Regions from separate parts of the Luteimonas composti genome, predicted to be linked through region 3. Evidence: predicted binding sites of a transcription regulator. Region 3 holds the regulator's gene; each other region holds the start of a gene.

Region 1 (7,139 bases), on a different contig from region 3:
ACGACGAGATGCCCACCCTGCTGGCGGCGAGCCGCGGCGGCAGCGTGGCGGTGGTGGACGCCGCCGCCACCGCCTGGCTGGTGCTGCGCGGCGGCGCCACGCTGGACTGCCGCGAAGGCCGCTTCAGCCTCTGCCGCGGGCAGTGGATCGTGCTGGACCGCGATGCACGGCCGCTGCTGCAGGCGGCGCAACAGGGCCTCGTGCTCGGGTTCGCGCTACCCGCGCGGCTGCAGGCCATGGCGGCGGCGGAAGGCGGGCTGTTCGCGGGACTCGGCCAGCTCGAGCCCGGTGCGCGCACCGCGGCGCTGCGGCTGTGGCGGCGCTGCGCCAGGTTCCAGCGCAACGCGCGCGGCCAGCAGGAGGTGGCCTGGCTGCACGCGGAGCCGCTGCTGCGGCTGCTGGCGCGGCAGCAGGCGCCGCTGCGCGAACTGATCGATCGTTGCCCGGGGCGCTCGCTGCGGCGCCGGCGACAGGTGTTCGCGCGGATGCAGCGCGCCTGGATGCACCTGGCAGGCAACCTCGACCGGCCGGTACGCATCGCCGAACTCGCCGAACTGGGCAGCGTGTCGGTCTGGTATTTCACCAAGACCTTCCAGGCGCTGTATGGCGAAGGCCCGCAGGCGGCATCGAGCCGGCTGCGCCTGGCGCAGGCCGCGCGGCTGCTGCGCGGCACGCGCCTGTCGGTGGGCGAGGCGGGCGAGGCCTGCGGCTTCGAGAACAACTGCAGCTTCTCACGCGCCTTCCGCGCGCGCTTCGGCATGCCGCCGTCGCGCTACCGCCTCGCCGCCACGCCTCACGCGGCAAACCGGACCGGCACGCGCCGGCAAGCGGCCTCCGCGGCTGCCCCGTAACGTCGTTGGTGCGTTAACGCACACATAACGAGATCCGGAGAAATCCCATGACATCCCTGTTCCGATCGCCCCGTCGCAGGCTTGCGGCGCTGCCGATCGCCATTGCCTGCGCCCTGCCCGCGCTACCCGTTGCCGCGCAGGATGCCCCCGACGGCGACACCCAGACCCTCGACCGCATCCAGGTCACCGGCTCGCGCATCCGTCGCGCGGACATCGAGGGCGCGGTCCCGGTGACGGTGATCGACCGCGCCGCCATCGATGCCAGCGGCGACGTGTCCGTGGCCGACGTGCTGCGCGACTCCACCTTCTCCTCGTTCGGCAACTTCCGCCCGCAGTCGGGCAGCAGCGCGCAGGCCACGGCCGACATCGACCTGCGCGGCATCGGCTCCGACCGCACCTTGGTGCTGGTGGACGGCCGCCGCGTGCCCTACGCGCCCTCGACCGGCAACAACGCCGACCTCAACACCATCCCGCTGGCGGCGGTGGAACGCATCGAGATCCTGTCCGACGGCGCGTCCGCGCTGTACGGTTCGGATGCCATCGGCGGCGTGGTCAACATCATCCTGCGCAAGGACTACGAAGGCGCGGAAGTCCGCTACGGCATCGGCGATCCCAAGGTCCGCGGAGGAGACACCGAGGAAGCCTCGCTGGTGTTCGGCACCTCGTCCGACCGCGGCAACCTGATCCTCGGCGCCTCGAGCAGCACCCGCGGGATGGTGTACACCCGCGACCAGATCAGCGGCGCGGTGCGCGGCGGCTCGTTCTACGGCAACAACTACTACCTCGAGAGCGCGACCGACCCGGGCGAGGAGGGCGAGCTCGGCGGCGCGCTGCCTGGCTATGCCTGCGACGATCCCAACTTCTGGCGCAACGGCGACAACTGCGTGTACGACTTCAACGCGGTCGCCGCCGACGAGGCTTCGGTCAAGAACCGGTCGCTGTTCGCGCGCGGCAGCCTGCGGATCAACGAGGACTGGTCGTTCTACGCCTCGGGCAGCTACAGCAGCACCGACAGCTTCGGCCGCTATGCACCCACGCCGGGCGCCGTGTACGTGCCCGAGGGTTCGCCCAACGATCCGGTGCCGGGCGATGGCCTGGGCGCCTTCGTCTACCACCGCTACGCGGCGGCCGGCAACCGCGACAACTTCGTCGACAACACCGTCGCCGACATCAACCTCGGCTTCAACTGGCAGGCCACCGACAACCTGTACCTCGACTTCGGCCTGCGCCGCAGCAAGGCCAGGTTCAAGGAGCTGGGCCGCGGCTACATCGTCACGCCGCTGGCCGAGCAGGCGATCGCGGACGGCTCGTACGACCTCTACGACCCGTTCGGCGCCTCCGAGGAAGTGATCAAGGGCTTCACCACCACCACCTCGCGCGACGGCATCTTCGACATCGAGGAGCTGTACGCCAATGCCACGCTCGACCTGTTCGAGATGGGCGGCGGTGCGTCGGTGGTGGCCTTCGGCGCCGAGTACCGGAAGGAGGACTACGCGGACATCTACGACTCGCTGTCCGAGGCCGGCGTGGTGGCGGGTTCCTCCGGCAACTCGGCGGCCGGTTCGCGCGAGATCCACGCCGCGTACGCCGAATGGCTGTTCCCGATCGTCGACAGCTTCGATTTCACCCTGGCCGCCCGCTACGACCGCTACAGCGACTACGGCAGCGACGTCTCGCCGAAGGTGTCGCTGCGCTGGCAGCCGCTGGACAACCTCACCCTGCGCGCCTCGGCCGGCCAGGGCTTCCGCGCGCCGCCGCTGCCCTACGTGCACGGCAAGCGCGCGTTCTCGGCCGAACAGGTCGCCGACTACCGCACCTGCGTGGTGATGGGCTACAGCCCGGCCGACTGCGGCGGCGACGCCAACGGCGACAATATCGCCGACGGACCGGAGAACGAGGACGTCGTGGTGTACCAGGTGGATACCTGGGCCAGCGGCAACCAGAACCTCGAGTCGGAGAACTCGCGGCAGTTCAGCGTGGGCCTGGCCTGGGACGCCACCGACTGGCTGAACCTGACCCTCGACTACTACCGGATCGAGGTCGAGGACCGGATCCGCCAGATCGAGTTCCAGGAGCTGGTCAACTTCGACAACGCCGGCATCCCGCTGCCGACCGGCACCTCGGTGATCCGGCGCAGCAACGGCTCGGTCGCCGAGGTCAACACCGCCTATGCCAACGAGGGCGACCTGGAGACCCGCGGCCTCGACCTCAATATCCGCACCCGCGCCGACCTCGGCGGGGCCGGCCGGCTGGAAAACTGGCTGCAGGTCGCCAGGGTGCTGGACTTCACCGTTACCGACGGCCCGACCGTCAAGGACCGGCTGGGCTGGATCGCCTCGCCCGACCTGCGCGCGACCCTGCGCAACACCTGGACCCTGGGCGCGCTCACCGCGGGCTGGAACCTCAACTACATCGATTCGCAGGAGAATCCGGCGGCCACGCCGTCGTTCGGCTTCATCGGCGGCGGTCCGGGCTCGCGGCTGGGCAGCTACACCACCCACGACCTCTCGCTCACCTACCGGGCGCCCTGGGACGGCAGCATCACGGTGGGCGTGAACAACGCCGGCGACCGCTACCCGGAACTGATGGCCGTGCGCGGCCGGCCCTGGAACTTCGAGCTGTACGACGCCTACGGGCGGACGGTCTACTTCCGCTACGCGCAGAAGTTCTGACCCGGCTGCCAGGGATGGGCAGCGAGGAAGGCCCCCGGCGACGGAGGCTTTCCGCGTCCAGGTGAGGGGCGCGACCGGACGGATCCGTCGGTGGCCGCTGCTGCCGCGGGGTCGGACTGGCCGGCGGGTCCGGTGTCCGGTCACGACCGCTTGATCGCACCCGTCGTATCGTCGGATGCCGGGGCCAGGGACGGCCCGCCGATTCAGGCGCAACCGGTATAATCGTGGAACCTGAATGGCCATTCGCGGCCAATCGTTCCATAGCCAGAACACCGCGGGAACTTTTCCCCGCCTTAGCAGTCGAAGGTACCGACTGCTAGACTCCTTCCATGGATACGCCCATGACCCAAGCGCTTGTTGCCAACAACCTGCCGGTGCCTGCCTTCACCGGGCTGACCCCGCTCGGTTCGCTGGAAGCCTATATCGGCGCCGTCCACCAGATTCCGGTCCTGTCGGCCGACGACGAGCAGGCGCTCGCGCGCCGCTACCGCGACCAGGAAGACCTCGACGCCGCCCGCGAGCTGGTGCATTCGCACCTGCGTTTCGTCGTGCACGTCGCGCGCGGCTACAGCGGCTACGGCCTGCAGCTCGGCGACCTGATTCAGGAAGGCAACATCGGCCTGATGAAGGCGGTCAAGCGCTTCGATCCCGACATCGGCGTGCGCCTGGTGAGCTTCGCGGTGCACTGGATCCGCGCCGAGATGCACGAGTTCATCCTCAAGAACTGGCGCATCGTGAAGGTCGCCACCACAAAGGCGCAGCGCAAGCTGTTCTTCAACCTGCGCAAGAGCAAGACCCGCCTGGGCTGGCTCAACGCGGAGGAAGTGAGCGCCGTGGCCAAGGACCTCAACGTCTCCGAGCGCGAGGTGCTGGAGATGGAGTCGCGCCTGTCCGGTCGCGACATCGGCTTCGATGCGCCTTCCGACGAGGACGACGACCACGCGCCGCCGGCGCCGGCGGCCTACCTGGTCTCCCGCGACGAGGACCCGGCCATGGCCTACGAGCGCAGCGACAGCGAGGACAGTCAGCTCGAGCTGCTGCGCGAGGGCATGGCCCGCCTGGATGCGCGTTCGCGCGACATCATCAAGCGTCGCTGGCTCGACGCCGACAGCAAGGTCACCCTGCAGGAGCTGGCCGACGAGTACGGCGTGTCGGCCGAGCGCATCCGCCAGGTCGAGGCCAACGCGCTGAAGAAGATGAAGGCGTTGTTCGTCGCCTGACCCGCAGGCATCGTTCCCGAACAGGCCCGGCCTCCGCGCCGGGCTTTTTCGTGTCCGCGATACCCTTTGCGCTCCACTGGCGCCCCGGGACGCGCGTGACGTGACGAGCTTCTGGATCCTGCTGTATGCGATCGGCGCGGCACAGGCCGCGATGCTGGCGCCGGCGCTCTGGCGCCGCGCGGCGAACGCCGCCGCGAACCGCGTGCTCGCGCTCTGGCTGGCGCTGATCGGTTTCGACCTTGCGGTGAAGGCCGCGCACATGGCCGCGCCCGATGCCGGCTTCGCCGCGGCCTTCCGCGTGGCGCGGGTGCTTCCTTTCGCCTATGCGCCGCTGTTTTTCCTGTACGTGCGCGCGCTGGTCGGCGGGCGCTCGCCGCGCTGGCGCGACCTGGTCCACGGCGTCTGGCTGGCGCTGATGCTGGGCTGGCTGTCGATGCACTGGCTGGCCGGCGATCCGCTTCCGGCCAGTGGAGACTGGCGCAGGCTGTGGTTCGATCCACTGCTGTTCTCGGTGGCGCTGGCGTACCTCGTTGCCGGGGCACTGCAGGTGCGGCGCTACGGGCGCTGGCTGCGCAGCCGGCGCTCGGACGCGGACCGGCTGTCGCTGCGCTGGCTGATGGTGATGACCGCCTGCCAGTTCGCGATCTGGGCCATCGCCGGCCTGCATGCGATGGTGGAGCTCGGCTGGGCCGACTATTTCCTCATCTACGCCGCGGTCGCGGCCTGGGTCTGCATCGTGGGGTGGTTCAGCCTCGCGCAGCCGCCGGTGGCCGAACCGATGCAACCACCGCAGGTCGGCACCGGGGCCGCAGCGCAGCCGGACGTGGGCGACCTTGAGGATCCGCGCTTCGACGAGGTCGAGGCGCGCCTGTCGCGGCTGATGTCCGAACAGGCGCTCTACCGCGAGCCGGCGCTGGGAATCGCGCAGGTGGCGCGCCGCAGCGGCTACCCCGAATACCTGGTGTCGGCGGTGATCAACCGGCGCCTGGGCGGCAACTTCTGGGAGTACGTGAACCGCTACCGGGTCGAGGCGGTCCGCGCCTGCCTGGACGATGCCGGCGACCGGCGCAGCATCCTCGAGATCGCGTACGAGGCCGGCTTCACCTCCAAGTCGACCTTCAACAGCGCCTTCAAGCGGCTGGTCGGGCGGACGCCCAGCGACTACCGGCGTTCCCGCGCGGTGCCGGACGGGGCCGGCGCAGCAGCCAGGCGCACACCGCCAGGTTGAACAGCCAGCTCGCCCATGCCGTGCCCGCGTAGACCGGCATGAACGGCCAGCCCAGCACGCCGGTGCCCAGCGCGAGCATCACCCGCAGGGTGACGGCGCCGGCGGTCAGGGCCATCGAGTAGGCCATCCAGCGCCGGTGCCGGTCGAACCGGCCCGCGACCGCCAGGCGGATGCCGTTCGCGGTCACCCCGAGCCACAGCAGCGAGAGCAGGCTGAAGCCAAGGCGGCTCGGCCATCCACCCTGTGCATGCTGGGCCAGCGACAGGCCCGATACGCCGCCCACCAGGATCGCGGCCGCCGAGAGCCAGCCGCCGAGGCGGTGCAGGGCGGGCCAGCGCCGGCGGATGCCGCCGCTCAGCTGCAGCGGCACCAGCAGCAGCGCCAGTCCCGCGCCGAAGAAGTGCGCGGGCACGTCGAGCCCCGAGATGGCGAACCGCGCGGCGAAGGGATCGCCGCCGCGGACCGCCATGAACAGGTAGGCGAAGGCGTACGCCGAGGTTGCCAGGCAGGCGAGCGAGAACAGCCCTCGGGCGGCGGACAGGGCGAGGGCAGGCAGGTACGGGGCCATGGCGGTCTCCATCGTGGGGATGGAGGCAGCCTGCGCGGTACGCCGGCGTGCGGTCGTCCGGGCCGGCTGGACTGTACGCCGGTGCGCGCCGCGAGCGGTGCGAGCCGGCCGATCCGGACGCGATCAGGCCGGCCGGCGCCCGCCTACCACTTGAACAGCACCAGGCTGATCGCCAGCGCGCCCATGCCGGTCACCAGCCCGTACACCGTCTCGTGGCCCTTGGCGTAGCGCTTGGCCGCCGGCAGCAGCTCGTCCAGGGCCAGGAACACCATCACGCCCGCGATCAGCCCGAACACCGCGCCGAACACCGCGTCCGACAGGAACGGCCGCAGCAGCACGTAGCCGACGATCGCGCCGACCGGCTCGGCCAGGCCGGACAGCAGGCAGGCGACGAAGGCATAGGTCTTGTTGTTGGTGGCGAAGTACACCGGCACCGCGATCGCGATGCCTTCGGGGATATTGTGGATGGCGATGGCGAAGGCCAGCGGCAGGCCCACGCCGGGGTTCTCGAGCGTGGCGAAGAAGGTCGCCAGGCCTTCCGGAAAGTTGTGCGCGGTGATCGCGATGGCGGTCAGCAGGCCGACGCGCTTGACGTAGTCG
Region 2 (7,139 bases), on a different contig from region 3:
CCGGTCAGCAGGCGATAGGGGCTGTTGCCGCTGCGCGCGGCCACGTCGGCCACGGCCAGCCGCGGCCCCCACAGTTCCACCGTGCTGCCCAGCCCGGCCTGGGGATGGTCGGTGAGGTCGATGGTCAGCATGTCCATCGACACCCGGCCGATCAGCTCGCCCGGGCGGCCGTCGATCACGACCGGCGTGCCGGAGGTGGCGTACTGCGGATAGCCGTCGGCATAGCCTGCCGCGACCACGCCCACGCGCGTGGGCCGGGTGGTGGTGAAGGTGCCGGCGTAGCCGATCGGTTCGCCCGCGGCCAGTTCGCGCACCGCGATCACCTTCGATTCGAGCGTCATCACCGCACGCAGCGCGTCGGCCGCTGCGCAGGGCGCGTCGAGCATGTGCGAGCCGTACAGCATCAGCCCCGGCCGTACCCAGTCGCGGCGCGCCATCGGCCAGGCCATCAGCCCGGCCGAGTTGGCGATGCTGGCGGGCGCGGCGTGCGGCAGCTGCGCCAGCGCGGCGTCGAAGACCGCCAGCTGGTCGGGCGTGCTCGCGTGGGCCAGTTCGTCGGCGCGCGAGAAATGGCTCATTGCGACCAGCGTATCGATCCACGGCAGGGCGCGCAGGCGATGCCAGGCGTCGCCGTACTCCTCCGGCGACAGGCCCAGCCGGTGCATGCCCGAATCGAGCTTCACCCACACCTGCCAGGGGCGCGTGGCGCGATGCGCCTCCAGCGCCTCGACCTGCCAGGGCGAGGCCACCACCGTCCACAGGCCGTGGCGTTCGATCAGCGGCAGCTCGGCGGGGTCGAAAAAGCCTTCCAGCAGCAGGATGGGCGCATCGATGCCCGACTCGCGCAGCTCCAGCGCTTCCTCGATGCTGGCCACGCCGAAGCCGTCGGCCTCGGGCGCCAGCGCCTTCGCGCAGGGGACGGCACCGTGGCCGTAGGCGTCGGCCTTGACCACGGCCAGTGCGCGGCCGCCGCCGAGCGCGCGCGCATGGCGGTAGTTGTGGCGCAGGGCCTGCAGGTCGATCGTGGCGCGCGACGGACGCATGCTCAGCGCAGCCCGGTGGGATTGGGCCAGGGGCGGTCGTAGCGCGAGATGTCCAGGCCCTCGGTATCGATGGCCGGCGTGCGGCCGTCGACCAGGTCGGCCAGGTAGCGCGCCGAGCCGCAGGCCATGGTCCAGCCCAGCGTTCCGTGGCCGGTGTTGAGCCAGAGGTTGCGGTAACTGGTCGCGCCCACCACCGGCGGGCCGTCGGGCGTGGACGGGCGCAGCCCGGTCCAGAACTCGGCGCGCGACAGGTCGCCGCCGTCGGGATACAGGCTGCGCACCACCAGCTCGAGCGTCTCGCGCCGGCGCTGCGGCAGCGTCAGGTCGTAGCCCGACACCTCGGCCATGCCGCCGACGCGGATGCGCGCATCGAAGCGGGTGATGGCGACCTTGTAGCTCTCGTCGAGCACGGTCGAATGCGGCGCCATCTCCGGGCGGGTGATCGGGATGGTTAGCGAGTAGCCCTTGAGCGGGTACACCGGCAGGCGGATGCCGAGCGGGCGCAGCAGCCTGGGCGACCAGCTGCCCAGCGCCAGCACGTAGCGGTCGGCGGTTTCGACGCGGCCGTCGATCCGCACGCCCGAGACGCGATCGCCGTCGGCCAGCAGCGCTTCCACGGTCTGGCCCGGGCGGAACTCGACCCCGGCCTGCGCCGCCATCGCCGCCAGGCGGGTGGTGAATAGGTGGCAGTCTCCGGTCTCGTCGCCGGGCAGGCGCAGCGCGCCGGCGAGGGTGTCGCGCACCGCCGCCAGCGCAGGCTCGACCCGGACGATGCCGTCCGCGTCCAGCAGTTCGTAGCGCACGCCGTACTCGCGCAGCACGGCGATGTCGCGTTCGGCCGCGTCGAGCTGGGCGCGGGTGCGGAACAGCTGGGTGGTGCCGAGGGTGCGCTGTTCGTACTCGATGCCGGTGGCCACGCGCAGATCGGCCAGGCAGTCGCGGCTGTACTCGGCCAGGCGCACCATCCGCGCCTTGCTCACCGCATAGCGCGGATGGGTGCAGTTGCGCAGCATCGCCCACAGCCAGCGGTACTGGTCGAGGTCGCCGGTGGGGCGGATCGCCAGCGGCGCGTGGCGCGAGAGCAGCCACTTCACCGCCTTGAGCGGGATCCCGGGCGCGGGCCAGGGCGATGCGTAGCCGGGCGACACCTGGCCGGCGTTGCCGAAGCTGGTGGAAAGCGCCGGGCCGGCCTCGCGATCGACCACCACCACGTCGTGGCCCTGCTGGCGCAGGTACCAGGCGCTGGTCACGCCGATCACGCCGGCACCGAGGATGAGGATACGCATCGCCGTAGGTCTCGACGTCGGGTCAGGGCTGGGCAGGGCTGGCGCAAAGCCGCGCCACAGGGCCGGGCACCGCACGGACCCGGGAGGGATGGGCCGGCACGGGCCCGGCCTGGGCGCGCAAGGCCGGGACATCCACCAGTATAGGAGCTGCCTTCCAGTCCGATTTCCCGTTTTTGTGCCGCATGGCAGGTAGAATCCCTGCGGAACAGGCTTCTGGCGGGACCACGTGAAGGCGCGCGACCTCGACCGCATCGACCGCCGCATCCTGCGCATCCTGCAGCAGGAGGGGCGGATCTCGTTCACCGAGCTGGGCGAGCGCGTCGGGCTGTCGACCACGCCCTGCACCGAGCGTGTGCGCCGGCTGGAGCGCGACGGGGTGATCACCGGCTACCACGCGCGGCTGGCGCCGGAGGCGGTGAAAGCCGGGCTGCTGGTGTTCGTGGAGATCAGCCTGGCCTACAAGTCCGGCGACATCTTCGAGGAGTTCCGCCGCGCGGCCCTGCGCTTGCCGAACGTGCTCGAATGCCATCTGGTCTCCGGCGACTTCGACTACCTGATCAAGGCGCGCATCTCGGAGATGGCCTCCTACCGCAAGCTGCTGGGCAGCACCCTGCTGACCCTGCCGCACGTGCGCGAATCCAAGAGCTACATCGTCATGGAGGAGGTGAAGGAGACGCTGGAGCTGCCGGTCGCCGACTGAGGCGGCTACGTCTGCTAGCCGACGGGGACCCCCAGCCTGGCGCGTGCCAGTGTCGCCGCCGATAGCGGGGCGACCTGAAGGAGCCCGCCGCGGCCGGCAGGCCCCTGGGGCGAATGTCCCCCGGCCTCCGCCTGCGGCGAAAGCTTCCTCCTCGATTTCGCCCCAAGGGGCTGCCCACCCCGGCGGGCGCGGCTGCCGGCGACTGCGTGCCGGGGCGTCGCCTTTCATCAGGCGCGACGTCCTGTCCAGACGGATGCGGGGAGTCCCGGGGACGAAATCAAGGAGGAGGCGCCGACCGCAGGCCGGTGCCGGGGGACATTCGTCCCCGGGACTCCCCGTAGCCGGCCCACCGCAACGGCCCACCGCAACGGCCCACCGCAACGGCCCACCATTGCAACTGGCGACCGGCAGGCTGCCGCTTCGGGCGGGACGCGAAAAATTCCTCGCGGCGGCCCTTGAAAGCGCTGTGAAGCCTCCCCATGTTCGGCCGCACCTCCCGGTCCGTCCGGGATTTTCGCGCCCGCGGTTCTGGCAGTCTCCACCTGCGACTGCTAAGATCGCCGCAAATTCTGTAGTCCTATCAATCACTTGCGAGGGTTGAACATGAGCAACATCAAGCCGCTGTACGACCGCGTGGTCATCAAGCGCATGGAAGAAGAAAAGATGTCCGCTGGCGGCATCGTGATCCCGGACTCGGCCACCGAGAAGCCGATCAAGGGTGAAGTCGTCGCCGTGGGCGAGGGCAAGGTGCTCGACAACGGCAGCGTGCGCGCCCCCAAGGTCAAGGCCGGCGACAAGGTGCTGTTCGGCAAGTACAGCGGCACCGAGGTGAAGCTCGATGGCGCCGAGTACCTGGTGGTGAAGGAAGACGACATCTTCGCGATCCTCGGCTGATCGCGGGATCGCTTCCGCACGACCTTTCAACACTCCATATCAAGACACTGAGGTAAATCAGCCATGGCTGCCAAGGAAATCCGTTTCGGTGAGGACGCGCGCTCGAAGATGGTGCGCGGCGTCAACGTGCTCGCCAATGCCGTGAAGGCAACGCTCGGCCCGAAGGGCCGCAACGTCGTGCTCGAGAAGAGCTTCGGCGCCCCGACCATCACCAAGGACGGCGTGTCCGTCGCCAAGGAAATTGAGCTGGCCGACAAGTTCGAGAACATGGGCGCGCAGATGGTCAAGGAAGTCGCGTCCAAGACCTCCGACAACGCCGGCGACGGCACCACCACCGCCACCGTGCTGGCGCAGGCGCTGATCCGCGAAGGTTCCAAGGCGGTCGCCGCCGGCATGAACCCGATGGACCTCAAGCGCGGCATCGACCAGGCCGTCAAGGCCGCGGTGCAGGAGCTGAAGAACATCTCCAAGCCCACCGCCGACGACAAGGCCATCGCCCAGGTCGGCACGATCTCGGCCAACTCGGACGAGTCGATCGGCAACATCATCGCCGACGCGATGAAGAAGGTCGGCAAGGAAGGCGTGATCACCGTTGAAGAGGGCTCGGGCCTGGACAACGAGCTCGACGTCGTCGAGGGCATGCAGTTCGACCGCGGCTACCTGTCGCCGTACTTCATCAACAACCAGCAGTCGATGTCGGCCGAGCTGGATGACCCCTTCATCCTGCTGCACGACAAGAAGATCTCGAACGTGCGCGACCTGCTGCCCGTCCTCGAAGGCGTGGCCAAGGCCGGCAAGCCGCTGCTGATCGTGGCCGAGGAAGTCGAGGGGGAAGCCCTGGCGACCCTGGTGGTCAACACCATCCGCGGCATCGTCAAGGTCTGCGCCGTCAAGGCCCCGGGCTTCGGCGACCGTCGCAAGGCGATGCTGGAAGACATGGCCGTGCTGACCGGCGGCACCGTGATCTCCGAGGAAGTGGGCCTGCAGCTGGAGAAGGCCACGATCCAGGACCTGGGCCGCGCCAAGAAGGTGCAGGTCTCCAAGGAGAACACCACCATCATCGACGGCGCCGGCGACACCTCGGCGATCGAGGCCCGCATCAAGCAGATCAAGGCGCAGATCGAGGAGACCTCCTCGGACTACGACCGCGAGAAGCTGCAGGAGCGCGTGGCCAAGCTGGCCGGCGGCGTGGCGGTGATCAAGGTCGGTGCCTCGACCGAGATCGAGATGAAGGAAAAGAAGGCCCGCGTCGAAGACGCCCTGCACGCCACGCGTGCGGCGGTGGAAGAGGGCGTGGTCCCGGGCGGCGGCGTCGCGCTGATCCGCGCCAAGGCCGCGATCGAAGGCCTGAAGGGCGCCAACGAGGACCAGAACCACGGCATCCAGATCGCCCTGCGCGCCATGGAAGCCCCGCTGCGCGAGATCGTCACCAACGCCGGCGAAGAGCCCTCCGTGATCGTCAACAAGGTCAAGGACGGTTCGGGCAACTTCGGCTACAACGCGGCGAACGGCGAGTTCGGCGACATGGTCGAGTTCGGCATCCTGGATCCGACCAAGGTGACCCGCACCGCGCTGCAGAACGCGTCCTCGATCGCCGGCCTGATGATCACCACCGAAGCGATGGTGGCCGAGCTGCCGAAGAAGGAAGAGCCGGCGATGCCGGGCGGCGGCGGCATGGGCGGCATGGGCGGCATGGATTTCTGATCCGGCGCCAACCGTTCCACTGCGACACGGAAAACCCCGCCGCGAGGCGGGGTTTTTCTTTATGGGGCCGATGGCGGCCTCCTGCGATTGCCGGCCCCGGGATGAAGAACCCCGCCCTGCGGCGGGGTTCCGGAAGGGCGGGAGAGCCTTGGCCTCAGAGGTCGATGCCGAAGCCGACGCCCGCCGAGCGCTCGCTGCCGCTGAAGGCGCCGCCGAGGGAGAACGAGGCGCGGCCGACGCGCTTGCCGTAGCCCACCGAGAGGCCGCGTTCGCCTCCCTGGAAGCCCGCGCCCACGGCGATGCGGCCACGGTCGCTCTGGCTGCCCGCGGCGTTGATCGCCATGTTCAGCATCGCCGCGCTCATCGCTCCCATGCGGTCGATGCGGCGGTCCTGCTGGCGCACGCGGCGGTCGAGGCCGTCGAAGCGGTCTTCCAGCGCGCCGAGGCGGTCGTTGATCCCGCCGACGTCGAAGCCGACCAGTTGCTGGATGGCGGTATCGGTGTAGTCGTTGGCGGCGGTCAGGGTGGCGGTGTCACCCGCCTCCAGGTCTTCGCGCACCGCCTCTTCGCGCTCATCCGTGTAACCGGTCGCGGTGGCCAGCGTGGCGTCGTCGCCGACCTCGGCGACGTCGGTGGCGATCGCCTGCACTTCGGCTTCGGTGAGACCATCGCCACCGCCGGGCCCTGCAGGCCCCTGCGGCCCCTGCGGACCCTGCGGACCCTGCGGCCCGACCAGAGATGCGAGCCAGTCGCTCTCCGTTCCGCTGTAGCCATTGCCCACCGCGACCTCGTAGGCGCTCAGCCCCTGCGGGCCGGGCGCGCCGCCCGGGGGCAGCGCCTCGATCGCGCCGATGCGGCCGTCGAGGCCGGTCAGGACACCGTCGACCGCAGCAAATGCGTCGCCGACGTTGCCATGGCTGCCGCCCTGGATCACGTAGACCGGCGCCGTCCAGGCGCCGTTGGCATAGGCCGCGCCGCCGCCGAAGTACGCCGCCACGGTGCTGCCCATGTCCGACAGCTGCGACACGTTGACCGCGTCGGTGTCGGCGGTGCCGGCCGCCACGTGCACCAGGCGGCGTTCGTTGCCGGCATCGCCGAAGGAAACGGTGTCGGCTTCGCTGGCCACCGAGTGCGCGCCGATCGCGACCGCATTGGTCGCCTCGACCGCAACCAGCGTGTTGTTGCCGATCGCGATGCTGGCGGTTGAAGTCGCGCCGGTTGCGCCTTCCGCCAGCACCGAGGCGTCCCTGCCGATGGCGATGGCCTCGTAGCCGGTTGCTTCCGCGCGGACGCCAATGGCGAGGCTCTGATAGCCGGCGGCCGTCGAGTCGTATCCGAAAGCGTGGCTGCGCGTGCCGCTGGCGACATTCAGGTAGCCGAACGCGCTGCTGCGCTCGCCTCCAGTGGTGTTGTCCGTGCCGAACGCGTTGCTGCCAGATCCGGTTGCTTCGTTGCTTTGACCGAACGCGTTGCTGCTGCCGCCACTGGCGCTGTTCGCGTAGCCGATGGCGG
Region 3 (7,139 bases):
CCGTGACGGAAAAAGCGGAGCCGAAACTCCGCCTTTTCCGACCACGAATCACCGATCACCAGTCACGGCTTCTGATCGTCCTTGACCTCGGTGAACTCGGCGTCCACCACGTCGTCCGCGCCCTGCGAGGGGCCGGGGCCGGCGGCGCCGTCACCGCCCGGCTGCTGGCCGGCCGCAGCGGCCGCGAACAGCGACTGCGCGGCCTCCTCCAGCGCGCGCGTCTTGGCCTCGATCTGGCCCTTGTCGTCGCCCTTCATCGCGGTCTCGACCTCGGCGATGGCCGACTCGACCCGGCCGATCACGTCGCCCGGCACCTTGTCGCCGTTCTCCTTCACCGCGGTGCGAGTGCTATGCACCAGCGCATCGGCCTGGTTGCGCGCGCCGACCAGCTCCTGGAACTTGCGGTCGTCCTCGCGGTGCGCCTCGGCGTCGGCGACCATCCGCTGGATCTCGTCGTCCGACAGGCCCGAACCGGCCTTGATCTCGACCTTCTGCTCCTTGCCGGTCTTCTTGTCCTTGGCGGTGACGTGGACGATGCCGTTGGCGTCGATGTCGAACGACACCTCCACCTGCGGCATGCCGCGCGGCGCCGGCTCGATGCCGGTGAGGTCGAAGCGGGCCAGCGACTTGTTGAAGCGGGCCTGCTCGCGCTCGCCCTGCAGCACGTGCACGGTCACGGCCGACTGGTTGTCCTCGGCGGTGGAGAAGGTCTGGGAGGCCTTGGTCGGGATGGTGGTGTTCTTCTCGATGATCTTGGTGAACACGCCGCCCAGGGTCTCGATGCCCAGGCTGAGCGGGGTCACGTCGAGCAGCAGCACGTCCTTGACCTCGCCGGCCAGCACGCCGCCCTGCACCGCCGCACCGATCGCCACGGCCTCGTCGGGGTTGACGTCCTTGCGCGGCTCCTTGCCGAAGAACTCGGCCACGGCCTGCTGCACCTTGGGCATGCGGGTCTGGCCACCGACCAGGATCACCTCGCTGATGTCGCTGGCGCGCAGGCCCGCGTCGTTGAGCGCGACCTTGCACGGCTCGATGGTCTTGCGCACCAGGTCGTCCACCAGCGCCTCGAGCTTGGCCCGGGTCAGCTTGATGTTGAGGTGCTTGGGACCGGAGGCGTCGGCGGTCACGTACGGCAGGTTCACTTCCGTCTGCTGGGCGCTGGAGAGCTCGATCTTGGCGCGCTCGGCCGCGTCCTTCAGGCGCTGCAGTGCCAGCGGATCCTTGCGCAGGTCGATACCCTGGTCCTTCTGGAACTCTTCGACCAGGTAGTCGATGACGCGCTTGTCGAAGTCCTCGCCGCCCAGGAAGGTGTCGCCGTTGGTGGCCAGCACCTCGAACTGCTTTTCGCCGTCGACCTCGGCGATCTCGATGATCGACATGTCGAAGGTGCCGCCGCCCAGGTCGTACACGGCGATCTTGCGGTCGCCGCCGGCCTTGTCCAGGCCATAGGCCAGCGCGGCCGCGGTCGGTTCGTTGATGATGCGCTTGACGTCCAGGCCGGCGATGCGGCCGGCGTCCTTGGTCGCCTGGCGCTGGGAGTCGTTGAAGTAGGCCGGGACGGTGATCACGGCCTCGGTGACCTTCTCGCCCAGGTAGTCCTCGGCGGTCTTCTTCATCTTCTCGAGGATGCGCGCGGAGACTTCCTGCGCCGACAGCTTCTTGCCGTCGTTGGTCTGCACCCAGGCGTCGCCGTTGTCGTGCTCGACGATCGCGTACGGCACCAGGCCCAGGTCCTTCTTGACCTCGGCGTCGGTGAACTTGCGGCCGATCAGGCGCTTGACCGCGTAGAAGGTGTTCTTGGGGTTGGTGACGGCCTGGCGCTTGGCGGATGCGCCGACCAGGACCTCGCCGTCCTTGGTGTAGGCCACGACCGACGGCGTGGTGCGGTCGCCTTCGCTGTTCTCGATGACCTTGGCCTTGCCGCCGTCCATGATCGCCACGCACGAGTTGGTCGTGCCCAGGTCGATGCCGATGATCTTTGCCATGATGGGGTTCCCTCTGGAATCTTGTCTGGTGGCGGCGGGCCGCCGATGTTGCGTATCTGGGGTTGCGGCGCCGCGCTTCAAGCGCCGCGCCGCGGATTCTTCAAGCTCAGTCGTGCTTGGCGACGGACACCAGGGCCGGGCGCAGCAGCTGCTCGTTGAGCTGGTAGCCCTTCTGGAACACCTGGAACACGGTGCCGGGGGCGACCTCGGCGGTCTCGACCGCGCTCATGGCGTTGTGCTTCTCGGGGTCGAAGGCGTCGCCGGGCGCGGGCGCGACCTCGACCAGGCCGTTGTTGCCGCACACGCGGGTCAGCTCGCGCAGGGTCAGCACCACGCCGTCGCGCAGCGGATCCTCGGCGGGGGCGGTGTTGAGCGCGGCCTCGAGGCTGTCGAAGACCGGCAGCAGGTCGCCCAGCAGCTGCTTGTTGGCGAAGCGGCAGGCATTGCGCACGTCGCGCTCGAGGCGCTTGCGCTGGTTTTCCATGTCGGCGCGGTCGATCAGCGACTGCGCGCGCAGCTGCTCGAGTTCGGCCTCGAGCGCCTGGATCCGGTCTTCCGCGGTATTGGTTTCTTCGGCCGCTGCCGCGGCCTCCTGCATCGGTTCCGTCGTCATGTCCTGGGGTTGTTGGAGGCGGTCGCTGGCCGCCGGCCCCGCAGCTATGGGGCCGGCAGGTCCGGATTCAAGGCGGCGCCAAGCAGGTCGGCCGTCGCCTGGACCACCGGGATGACGCGGTCGTAGGCCATCCGGGTCGGGCCGATCACCCCCAGCACCCCCAGCACCTTGCCGCCCGCGGCGTACGGGGCGGTGACCAGGGAGACTCCCTCCAGCGGCGCCAGGCCGGTCTCCTCGCCGATGAAGATCCGCACGCCCGGGGCGCTGATGGTGCGCTCGAGCAGCTGCAGGATCTCGCGCTTGCGGGCGAAGGCCTCGAACAGCTCGCGCAACCGGTCGAGGTCGGACAGGTCCTGCACCCCGATCAGCCGGGTCTGGCCGGCCACCACCATGTCCTCGTCGTCGACCGGGGTCAGGGCCTGTTCGGCCAGCTCGACGGTGTTGGACAGCAGCGCCTCCATCTCGTCGCGGGCGGCCTGCAGTTCGCGCAGCAGCGCGCTGCGGATCTCGGCCACCGGGCGGCCGGCGAAGTGCGCGTTCAGGTAGTTGGCCACCCGCTCCAGCTCACCGGCCTCGAACGGGCGCCGGGTCTGGATGATCCGGTTCTGCACGTCGTGGTCGGCGAATACCAGGATCGCCATCACCCGCTGCCCGCCCAGGGGCACGAAATCGATGTGGCGAAAGGCGAACTGCTCGCGCCGCGGCACCGAGACCACGCCGACGAAACGGGTCATCGCCGACACCAGTTCCGACGCGCTGCCCAGCAGCGACTGGGTGCCGCCGCCGGCGGACAGCTCGCCGCGCAGGCGCGACAGCTCGCCGCCGGAAAGCGGCTGCACCTGCAGCAGGGAATCGACGAATACCCGGTAGCCCTGCGCCGTCGGCACCCGCCCGGCCGAGGTGTGGGGCGCGGCCAGCAGGCCCTGCTCCTCGAGGTCGGCGAGGATGTTGCGGATGGTGGCCGCGCTGACGTCCAGGCCGGCATGGCGGGCCAGCGTCTGCGATCCCACCGGCTCGCCGTCGCGGATGTGGCGCGCGATCAGGGTGCGCAGCAGCTGGCGTGCGCGCGGGTCGAGGGTGCTGCCGGGCGGTGGAGCGGCCATGGCCCGATTAGATCGCCGCGACGGGGAGGCCGCAAGCACGGGGCGCCTGCCCCGGCCCTTCCCGGGTACATCGGCGGCCTGGACCGGCCGGGCCGCGGTACCCGCCGCCCCGGCCTCGGGGAGACGTCGCGGAGATGCGATCGGCCCTGCTTGCGTCTCGGCTGCTGCGAACGCGCGCACTACAATCGCGCCCATGCTCAAGCGCCTGACCCTCCGCGACTTCGCCGTGGTCCCGCAATCCGAACTCGAGTTCGGGCCGGGCATGACCGTGATTTCCGGCGAGACCGGCGCCGGCAAGTCGCTGCTGGTCGATGCCCTGGGCTTCCTGTCCGGGCTGCGCGCCGACGCCGGCATGGTCCGCCATGGCGCCCAGCGCGCCGAGCTGCACGCCGAGTTCGACCCGTCCGCGGTGCCGGCCGCGCTGGAATGGCTGCGCGAGCAGGAGTTCGACGACGGCGGCGCCTGCACCCTGCGCCGCACCCTGCGCGCGGACGGTGGCTCGCGGGCCTGGATCAACGGGCGCCCGGCCACCCTCGCCCAGCTGGCGCAGCTGGCTGGCCTGCTGGTCGAGATCCATGGCCAGCACGAGCACCAGGCGCTGCTGGAAAAGTCCAGCCAGCTCGCCCTGCTCGACGCCTTCGGCCGGCACGAGCCGCAGCTGGCGGCGGTGCGCGAGACCGCCGCGGACTGGACCACGCTGCTGCGCGAGCGCGACGCGCTGTCGCGGACCGGCGACGTGTCCGAGCGCATCGACTGGCTGACCCACCAGCTGGCCGAACTCGAGCGCGAGGACCTGCGCCCGGAGGCGATCGACGCCCTGGTCGCCGGCCATCGCCGCCAGGCGCACGCGGCCGGCCTGATCGCGGCCTGCGACGAGGCCCTGAACGGCCTGGCCGGCGACGACGGCCCGTCGCTGGTGCGTCGCCTGCAGCAGTTGCGCGGCGGCCTGTCGCGCGAACTCGCGCACGAGCCGCGCCTGGGCGAAGTCGACGCGATGCTCGATTCGGCCGCGATCCAGCTCGACGAGGCCAGCCTGCTGCTGCAGCGCGTGCGCGAGGAACTCGAGATCGACCCTGCCCAGTTCGAGGCGCTGGACGCGACCCTGGCGCGGCTGCACGAGCTGTCGCGCAAGCACCGCGTCGCGCCGGCGGAACTGGCCGCATGCCAGGCCGGGTTCGCCGCCGAACTCGAGGCCCTGCGCGATGCCGGCACGCGCCTGGCCGGCCTGCAGGGCGAGATCGACGCATCGGCCGCGCGCTGGCGCAAGGCGGCCGATGCGCTCGGCCAGGCCCGGGCCGATGCGGCGGCGCGGCTGTCGGCCGCCACCACCGCCCTGATCGCCGAGCTGGGCATGGGCGGCGGCGTGTTCGAGGTGGCGCTGGAGCCGGTCGACGCCGGCCGGCCCGACCCGCAGGGCGGCGAGCGCGCGGAATTCCTGGTCTCGGCCAACGCCGGCCAGCCCCCCCGCCCGCTGCGCCGGGTGGCCTCGGGCGGCGAACTGTCGCGCGTGTCGCTGGCGATCGAGGTGGCGGCGCTGGGGTCGGACACGGTGCCGACCATGGTCTTCGACGAAGTCGATTCGGGCATCGGCGGCGCGGTTGCCGAGATCGTCGGCCAGAAGCTCCGGGCGCTGGGCGCGCGCTGCCAGGTCCTGTGCGTGACCCACCTGCCGCAGGTGGCCGCGCAAGGCCATGCCCACTACCTGGTCAGCAAGGCCGACCGCGACGGCCAGACCCGCTCGGCCGTGCGCCCGCTCGACGCGAAGGAGCGCCAGGAAGAGCTGGCGCGCATGCTGGGCGGCGTCGAGGTGTCGAAGGAAGCGCGCGCGGCGGCGAAGCGGCTGCTGGCCAGCACCGTCGACTGACGACCAGCGCAGGCCAGGGCCCGGACAACCCGGGCGGGCGCGTGCCTGGCGGTGCGTCGCGCCGCGTGACGGCGGGGTGAGCCGTTCCGGCGGAGCACAGGCGTATCGTCGCGCCCTGAAAGACGCCCCCTCCCCCGCAGTATGGCCAGCCGCTTCCCCCCTGCCTCCACCCACGCTGGGCGCCGTCCGTCCGGTGCACTCGCCGGCGTGCCGCCGCCGAGCCGCACGACTGTCGCCGCCCACCTGAGCCCGTCGCTGCGCAATACCTGGGTCGACCGCGTGGCGCATGACCTGCGCGGACCGCTGGCGCCGATGCAGACCGCCACGTACCTGCTGCGCGATCCGGAGATCGACGCCGCGCAGCGCGACGAATTGCTCGACCTGCTGGAACAGCAGATCCGCCGCCTGAGCCAGATGATCGGTGAGGTCAGCGACTTCGGCCGTGCCGAGGCCGGTCGGCTAGTGACCCGGCGCGAACGGGTCGAGGTCGAGTCGCTGGTGGCCGACCTGGCGGGCAGCCTGCCCACCCCGCCCCGGGTCGAACTGGACGCGAGCGCCCATGGCGTCCTGCTCGAGGGCGACATCCTTCGCATTGCGCAGATGTTCCAGCTGCTGCTGGGCATGCGGCTGGCCCGTGGCGTGCCGGCCCCGGTCGCGGCGCGGCTGGAGTCGGGCCGCGGGCGCCTGCGCATGCGCTGCACGGTGGCCTGCCTCGAGGCGTCCGACGAACTGGTCGACCTGCTGCTCGCGGCGCCGCACCCCGATCCGCCTGACGACACCCTCGGCTTCGGCCTGGTCATCGCCGGTGCGATCGCGGCCGCGCATGGCGGCCGCCTGCACGGCCACGCCAGCGACGGGGAGCATGTGGAACTGGTGCTGGAGCTTCCCTGCGTGCGCCCGCCGACGGGTCGCGGCGCCAACGCCTAGGCGAGGCGCGGCCGGTCAGCGCTTGCGGCGCACGTAGAGCACCAGCGAGTGCTCGTCGAGGACGTAACCGTGCTCGCCGGCGATCTTGTTGAGCAGTTCCACGATCTCCGGGCTCTCGAACTCGGTGATCAGCCCGCTGCTCATGTCGACCATGTGGTAGTGGTGGTCGCCGCGGTCGAGCTCGTACAGCGCGTGCCCGCCCTCGAAGTTGTGCTTGGTCACCAGGCCCGCGGCCTCGAACTGGGTCAGCACCCGGTAGACCGTGGCCAGGCCGATCTCGTCGCCCTGTTCGAGCAACTGGCGGTAGATGTCCTCCGCGGTCATGTGCTGGCGCGGATTCTTCTGCTCGAGCAGCTGCAGGATGCGCATCCGCGGATGGGTCACCTTCAACCCGGCCTTGCGCAGTTCAGTCGATTCCATGGAGCCTCCGTTCACAGCCGATTTAGCGCCAGCTGCTTGGACGCCGGCCTCGGTGCGCCGGTGAGTGTATCATCGCGCCATCCATCGCCCGGTCCGCAGGCACCCGATTCCATGCGCATTCCCCGCCTCCTGTTCGTCGTCCTGGTCGCCCTCGGCACCGCCGGCTGCGGCATCCTCTACAAGCAGCCGATCTACCAGGGCAACCTGATCGAACAGTCCGCGGTCGA

What was found. Region 3 encodes HrcA, which represses chaperone genes, less so after heat shock. Its sites were predicted from a motif close to TTNGCACTCNNNNNNNNNGAGTGCNAA; they were not measured.
Region 1: a site for HrcA is predicted at 3,817-3,843, ahead of rpoH (RNA polymerase sigma factor RpoH). Genes of this name have one in related genera too.
Region 2: a site for HrcA is predicted at 3,558-3,584, ahead of groES (co-chaperone GroES). Genes of this name have one in related genera too.

The regions. Positions count from the first base shown of each region.
Region 1 covers NZ_JBHTKU010000003.1:149,507-156,645, reverse strand. The annotation lists gene ACFQ2D_RS09500 (helix-turn-helix transcriptional regulator) at 1-851, shown strand, start outside; gene ACFQ2D_RS09495 (TonB-dependent receptor plug domain-containing protein) at 899-3,523, shown strand; gene rpoH (RNA polymerase sigma factor RpoH) at 3,853-4,743, shown strand; gene ACFQ2D_RS09485 (helix-turn-helix domain-containing protein) at 4,844-5,971, shown strand; gene ACFQ2D_RS09480 (DUF2306 domain-containing protein) at 5,874-6,539, opposite strand; gene zupT (zinc transporter ZupT) at 6,683-7,139, opposite strand, start outside.
Region 2 covers NZ_JBHTKU010000003.1:200,956-208,094, reverse strand. The annotation lists gene alr (alanine racemase) at 1-1,043, opposite strand, end outside; gene ACFQ2D_RS09710 (D-amino acid dehydrogenase) at 1,046-2,329, opposite strand; gene ACFQ2D_RS09705 (winged helix-turn-helix transcriptional regulator) at 2,556-3,029, shown strand; gene groES (co-chaperone GroES) at 3,633-3,923, shown strand; gene groL (chaperonin GroEL) at 3,987-5,627, shown strand; gene ACFQ2D_RS09690 (hypothetical protein) at 5,782-7,139, opposite strand, start outside.
Region 3 covers NZ_JBHTKU010000001.1:688,579-695,717, forward strand. The annotation lists gene dnaK (molecular chaperone DnaK) at 63-1,985, opposite strand; gene grpE (nucleotide exchange factor GrpE) at 2,092-2,598, opposite strand; gene hrcA (heat-inducible transcriptional repressor HrcA) at 2,643-3,701, opposite strand; gene recN (DNA repair protein RecN) at 3,895-5,565, shown strand; gene ACFQ2D_RS03215 (sensor histidine kinase) at 5,773-6,492, shown strand; gene ACFQ2D_RS03220 (Fur family transcriptional regulator) at 6,508-6,912, opposite strand; gene ACFQ2D_RS03225 (outer membrane protein assembly factor BamE) at 7,030-7,139, shown strand, end outside.